Regions from separate parts of the Pseudoalteromonas sp. APC 3355 genome, predicted to be linked through region 1. Evidence: predicted binding sites of a transcription regulator. Region 1 holds the regulator's gene; each other region holds the start of a gene.
The links. The regulator LexA, encoded in region 1, represses DNA repair genes until DNA is damaged. The targets are predictions, from matches to a motif close to TACTGTATNNNNATACAGTA.
Positions count from the first base shown of each region.

Region 2: ruvC (crossover junction endodeoxyribonuclease RuvC) is a predicted target of LexA. The motif match lies at 1,100-1,119, and genes of this name have one in related genera.
Region 3: QMA08_RS17420 (SulA-like leucine-rich domain-containing protein) is a predicted target of LexA. The motif match lies at 1,040-1,059, and genes of this name have one in related genera.

Region 1 is NZ_JASDDB010000018.1:13,504-15,780, forward strand. Features, by position in the region: gene QMA08_RS18285 (hypothetical protein) at 32-412, shown strand; gene QMA08_RS18290 (PaaI family thioesterase) at 413-853, opposite strand; gene lexA (transcriptional repressor LexA) at 1,021-1,638, shown strand; gene coxB (cytochrome c oxidase subunit II) at 2,122-2,277, shown strand, end outside.
Region 2 is NZ_JASDDB010000023.1:36,067-38,343, reverse strand. Features, by position in the region: gene ruvA (Holliday junction branch migration protein RuvA) at 1-524, opposite strand, end outside; gene ruvC (crossover junction endodeoxyribonuclease RuvC) at 527-1,051, opposite strand; gene QMA08_RS19825 (FtsX-like permease family protein) at 1,182-2,277, opposite strand, start outside.
Region 3 is NZ_JASDDB010000015.1:116,711-118,987, reverse strand. Features, by position in the region: gene QMA08_RS17425 (YchJ family protein) at 65-544, opposite strand; gene QMA08_RS17420 (SulA-like leucine-rich domain-containing protein) at 583-1,017, opposite strand; gene QMA08_RS17415 (SEL1-like repeat protein) at 1,316-1,780, opposite strand; gene QMA08_RS17410 (NCS2 family permease) at 1,899-2,277, shown strand, end outside.

The sequences.
Region 1 (2,277 bases):
AATGAAATTATTAGAGGATAAATACGAAACGATGTCGGAAATTCAATTTTTAAATGTAGATCTTGAGCTTGAATCAAAGCAAGATATTAGTTTGCTAGTGGCGGACTTGAAAAAAGTCGCGACGATTTTACATTATGACAAAGACGAATACCGTCAACTAGCGCGTATTGAAGCTACAGGTGAGGTGAGCACACCTGATAAAGCCATAAACCATATATGTGAGCTTATTGAATCGTGTTCGCGTAACGCGCTAAAGCAATGGTTAAGCTGTTCACGTAGAACGTTTGATATTGGTTTTGAATCAGGGACTTCTCCTAAGTGCTTTAATCAAGCCTTAGATGCAGATACATTATTGCGTATATCTGCGATTGGTGCGGGTATGGAAATTACCATTTACCCAATCGAAAAGTAACTATCTTCGCTCTACGACTGCTGCGGTCATTTTTGATACGCAGCACAGCTCATTGCGGCTATTTGTAATTTTTATTTCCCACACTGAACTACGTTTGCCAATATGAAATGCTCTAGCCGTGGCTGTTAAAGTGCCGTTGCGAGATGCTTTTAAATGACTTGCGCTAATCTCCTGCCCTACACAGTAAAATTTAGTAAAATCGACAACAAAGTTAGCGGCATAGCTGGCAACTGTTTCGGCAAGTACAACGTTAGCACCGCCGTGAACCATGCCCATTGGGTTATGATGTTCAGGAATTGCCGGCATTGTGGCAACCAAATAATCATCGCCAATTTCTGTGACTTCTATCCCCATAGTTTTCATTAATGTTCCTTGGCCATTAATGCCTTGCTCTAACTGCTTGCACAGCTCTAAGGTGATGGGCTGGTACCAAATACTCATAATGTCTCCTTTGCATTTTTAATCATTTATAAACTTAGCTTTAGTTATATCCTTGAAATGTACACAAGTGAAATTACTTTAGCTATTTTAAGGCTTAATTTAAATTTGCGATTTTTATTTAACTGTATATACTCACAGTTAAATGTACTGTATGGAAAACCAGTTGTATGCGACCATTAACGAACCGCCAAGCTCAAATACTCGAACTAATTAAAGTTTTTATTAAAGACACTGGTATGCCCCCTACACGTGCTGAAATAGCGCAAACATTAGGTTTTAAAAGTGCCAATGCTGCTGAAGAACATTTAAAAGCACTTGCTAAAAAAGGCGCAATTAAAATGAAACCAGGTGCAAGCCGTGGTATCCAATTAATTGAAGAAGAAGAGCCAGAACAATTAGGTTTACCGCTTATAGGGCGTGTTGCTGCTGGTTCACCTATTTTGGCGCAAGAGCACGTTGAAAGTCACTGCAAAATCGATCCATTAATGTTTAAACCGGCTGCAGATTTTTTACTACGCGTTAACGGTATGAGCATGAAAGATATTGGTATTATGGATGGTGATTTACTTGCTGTACATCGTACTCAAACCGCTGAAAATGGACAAGTTGTTGTTGCTCGCCTAGACGAAGACGTAACTGTAAAACGTCTTGAGAAAGCGGGTCGTAAAGTATTACTTCATGCTGAAAACGACGATTTTGACTCTATTGAAGTAGATCTTGAGAATGAGTCTTTTAATATTGAAGGCTTAGCCGTTGGCGTTATAAGAAACGCTGATTGGATGTGACTTGAAAAATAGCTTTTAAACAAGCAGTTTTATAAATGCGTACTAATTAGTACGCATTTTTGTTTTAAAATTTGTACTAAAAATAGGGCGTAAACAGCCCACTGACTATTTAAGCTGTAAACTTTTTTGCACTTATATTTTCCCCCTCCGAATGCGTTAAACCCCTTTGTTTTGCTCATATTTTGAACTTCCTGTCGCCCAGTTGATTACCGATTTTTTATTAATTATTCAATATCACCTGATTGTTTTTTATACTAAAACTTGCTTGTTGTTCGTTTTTTAGCTAATTGTTAATGTGCTGAGCTAATAATAACTCACAGCTTTTTAGTTTTGAGAACACACAATATACACAAACCCGTTGTTGGCGCAGCAAAACCAATCAATATTAAATGAGATTGACTAAAAAAATAAAAATAACGAATTGGCGTTTAAGCCGTATGCCTCTTCGCTTTGCATTCGCAATAGCATCAAAGGAGCCGTCACATGGGTAAACTGACCTCTACCTTGTGGCTTATATTATGTGTTTTTTCGCACCCAGTTTTGGCTAACAGCCAATACAATATGCGCAAAGGCGTAACCGATATAAGCAATAATGTATATCAGCTGCACATGACCATATTTATAATATGTTGTGTGATT
Region 2 (2,277 bases), on a different contig from region 1:
TTATAACCTAATGCAAGCAGTGCCGATACGGCATCATCCGCTGCATTATTAGCAATTGTCGCATCGCTCATTGGCTCTATTACTGCACTGTCGCTAAATGGCGTAAATAAATCATTACCCCAATCTTTTAATCTGTCTTTCATTTCGAGTACTAAACGCTCGGCTGTTTTTTTACCTACACCGGGTAATTTAACAAGCGATGTTGAGTCTTCGTTATTTACACAACTTACAAATTGTTTTGCCGACATGCCCGATAAAATAGCTAAGCCAAGTTTTGGCCCTACGCCATTTGCTTTTAATAGCTCTCTAAACAAAGCACGTTCAACTTTATTATTAAAACCAAACAATAGTTGAGCATCTTCACGCACTACAAAGTGAGTGTAAACAATCGCATTTTCACCAATTTTTGGTAAATCGTAAAAACAGGTCATCGGCATTTGTACTTCGTAACCGACACCACTTACTTCGAGTAATATTTCTGGTGGCTGTTTTTCGACTAAAATACCATTTAAGCGGCCTATCATAATTATTTCCTTAAACGTCCTCTAACGGTTTTGCTTGCGCTACCCGCTAGTTTAATTAAATTTTGTTCTGAGTGAGCGTGGCAAATCGCAATAGCGAGTGCATCAGCTGCATCGGCCTGTGGCGTACCTGGTAGTTTCAAAATATTTTTTACCATGTGTTGCACTTGTGTTTTATCTGCACCACCGTTGCCTACTACTGCTTGCTTAATTTGCCTAGCTGAGTATTCAAATACGGGTAAGTCGGCCATTGCAGCGCCAACAATCGCCGCGCCTCTAGCTTGGCCTAGTTTTAAAGCTGAATCGGGGTTGTGCGCCATAAATACTTTTTCAATGGCAAAGGTTTCTGGCGAAAACTGTTCAATAAGCTGTGTAATGCCTTGGTAGATCATTTTAAGCCTAACCGGAAAAGGATGATCGGCTAACTTAATACAACCACTGCCTAAGTATGTAAATTTAGAACCTTGATGGGCAACAACGCCATATCCGGTCAAACGTGAACCAGGATCGATCCCTAAAATAATGGCCAAACAGCACTCCATTGTTATTATTTTTAAATTACGCTAATAATGCCAGAGCACTGTATAAATTACCAGTACAAAGAAAAACAAAAATGCCCACGTGTTAGGTGGGCATTTGCAGGAGGATGTTAGTTTAAGCTTACCCTAGGGCACGCACTAATCCTTGGGTATTTTGTTTAAGTGTTCGAGCAATCATTAAATAGCCTAAACCAGCCACAAATACACCGCCAGCTACCGGACCAATAATCCATATATGCGGATGTAACTTACCTGCTAAATCAAACATTTGTTGCTGCACAATTAAAAGCGCTATATCACTAAAAAATGCGGCAACTAAGCCAGCTAAACCGCCGAGTAATAAAAACTCGTACAAGGTCGCGTTTTTAATTAATCGGCTTTTAGCGCCAAGTGTTCGCAGTATTACAATTTCTTGCATACGCTCACCTAAACTAGCTTGCACTTGCGATATAAGTACAAGCGCGCCACACAGCACAACAATTGCAAGTACAAAGCCAATGGCGAGTGATACTTGCGAAATAGTTGTTTGTATTTGCTTAACAAAGTTATCAATATCAATCGCTGTAATAGTAGGGTAAGTACGCAATAACTGGCTAAAGTCACGCTTTTGATCTGGATTTATACGTACAGACGAAATATACGTTGCCGGAAAATCTGCAAGTACATCTGGGCTTAAAATAATAAAAAAGTTAGGTTTAAGCGTGGCCCAATTAACTTTGCGCACACTGGTGATTTTAGCATCGAACGACTGCGAACCAATTAAAAATGTAAGCGTATCGCCTATCTCAACATCTAAACGCTCAAGCATCGACTCCTCTACTGAGGCTTCAGCCATCGCATTTTCACCAAACCACGTGCCTTGTGTTACTTCATTTTGGTCAGGCACATCTTTAAGCCATGTAAGATTTAGCTCGCGGCCAATACCTGCACGTGCTTCTTCGTCTTTTTTCTCGTTGTCTTGCAGCGATACTGAACGTGCTACCAACTCGCCATTCACCGCATTTACGCGCCCACGAATAGTGGGATAAAACTCTGATACTTGAATATCTTTTTGAGCTAAATATTCATTAATTGGCTCAAGCTCATTTTGCGTAATATTAACTAAAAACGCATTAGGCGCGTCGCTTGGAAGTTGCGACTGCCAATCAGATATCATGTCGTTTTTAAGTACCACTAAAAACAGCAGTAATTTAATCGCTAACGAAAAACTAATTAAC
Region 3 (2,277 bases), on a different contig from region 1:
CTAATAAATCACTCTGCCACTTAAAAACACCTTTTAGGTGATAAATATTAAATAAGATTATTTATTACATGCTATGACATTTTTTGTACTTTTTATTGCTACCGCATGGGCAGTCATCATTTCTGCCTACTTTAATATCTTCAACAGGATATATAGTGCCATCTAAATAACGCCATTGAGTGTTTTCTTTAATAAACTGCGATTTTTCGTGAAGCTCACAAAATAAGTTTTGATAAAAATATTGGGCTTTAAATTCTACCGTTCCAGTATCGCCATCATGGCTTGAGTCAATTAAATCAAGATTTATAAATCGACAGCTGTTAGCAAAATCATTGATTTCTTTAACCGGATTCTCAGCTTGTTTTTCTTTTGCGTAGGTTTGATAAACATATTTTGCATTTTTAATAACATAAGCGCTGAATCGTGAGCGCATAAGTTGTTCAGGAGTGTCAGCTTGCTTAACAGATAAGTGAAGTGGCTCGCAGCAATCGGCATAATTGTGCCCACTGCTGCAAAAACATAATGTGGTATTGAGTGAAGTCATAATAATAATACAAAGTCTAAAACATTAGTTTAACAAGCTTATTGAGCGAGTGGTATCTCTGTTGTTTGAGCGTTTTTAGTAAAACAGTATAGTTTTGTATTCGTTTTACTTAAATCGAACGATAGATTTGTAAGTAGTTGGTTATTAACTATATCGGTCCAGGTAATTACAGCTGCAAAGTTTCCATTATGTAATGCAGAATTTAATACATACTCTAGATTTACTAGGTGCTTTTGTCTAATAACAAGTAATTTACTTGTATCAATAGAGCATGAGTCAAGTAAAGCTTTGCTCGGTACATGATCTGGCGCAATTAATAACGTCCATGCATTAGAGCTATTATATTGGTGTAATACTTTTAAAAGCTCAAAGGTCGCTGAAATTTCATCTTCAATTTGGATCAAATTTACGCAATCGCTTTGCTCGTCTTGTTGGTAACTTTTAACTGTTCTTACGGTAATAGGCTGTAACATAATTTTACTCACTGGGTTTTTATACAGTATTCATATACAGTAGTTTATACAGTGCTTTCGTGCAAGCATTTTATGCTATTTATTTGTACAGTTATTCAGCTTTTGATCATTGTTTTTTGTTTTTAAATCTATAATTCTTTATTAATCAACTTGTTATAGGCTTGTTTTTGAGGGGGTATTTTTAAAATAAATTTTTGAGTCATGTTTTCATTTGTGGGTTTTATACTGTGTAGGAGTATCTTTGTAACTATATACAGTATTTTTCAAAACTGTATACAGTACTTATAACTTAGTTAGTTTATGTGTTTTCACTGGTGCGAGGGATCATATGAGAAAACTGGAGTTGGTGGATTTGTTCGTACAAACTTGCTGCATAACATTGAGCATCTTTAAATCGCTTAGTTTCGATATGTTTGCGTATATCTGTAACCGCTGCAGTGGCAGGTGCGTACCCTTGGCTACTCGCTAAGCTCAACCACGCTACAGCATGAAATACACTTTGTGGCACGCCTTCACCTTTTACAAAAAATAAACCTAAATAAAACTGTGCTCTATGGTTTCCTGCCATTGCAGCAAGGCGCATCCATTTTGCAGCCAATGGAGCTTGATTATTTTTTAAATAATATAGGGCTTTATTAATAGTACTTTGCTCATCTTTTTTATTATCAATGGGCGCGGGGCTGCTTTCTGGTTGAGTAACAAAACCTAAAATGTTGTCTAGCTGTTGCTCTAAGTCTTGCTCACAAGGTGTTGTTTTAAGCATATTGGTTCATTTATTATTTTAACTACTTTAACAGTTTAGTATATAGCAAGGTAAAATGTCCTGTAAAAGATAATTTTTATGTTAAAATCTCGCCACTTTTTACTATCACAAGTTTATTATGTTTGAAGCCTTATTTAAACTCAGCGAAAATAACTCAACAGTTAAACGCGAATGCGTTGCTGGCCTAACGACCTTTATCACTATGGTATACATTGTATTTGTAAACCCGGCTATGCTTGCTGAGGCAGGGATGGACCAAGGGGCTGCATTTGTAGCTACCTGTATAGCAGCTGCGATAGGCTGTTTTATAATGGGTTTATGGGCTAATTATCCATTAGCATTAGCGCCTGGCATGGGACTAAATGCTTTTTTTACGTATGGCGTCGTATTAGGAATGGGTTATACCTGGCAAGCCGCATTAGGGGCTGTTTTTATGTCGGGTTGTATATTTTTATTTTTAAGTTTATTTAAAGTCAGAGAATGGATTATTAATGCCA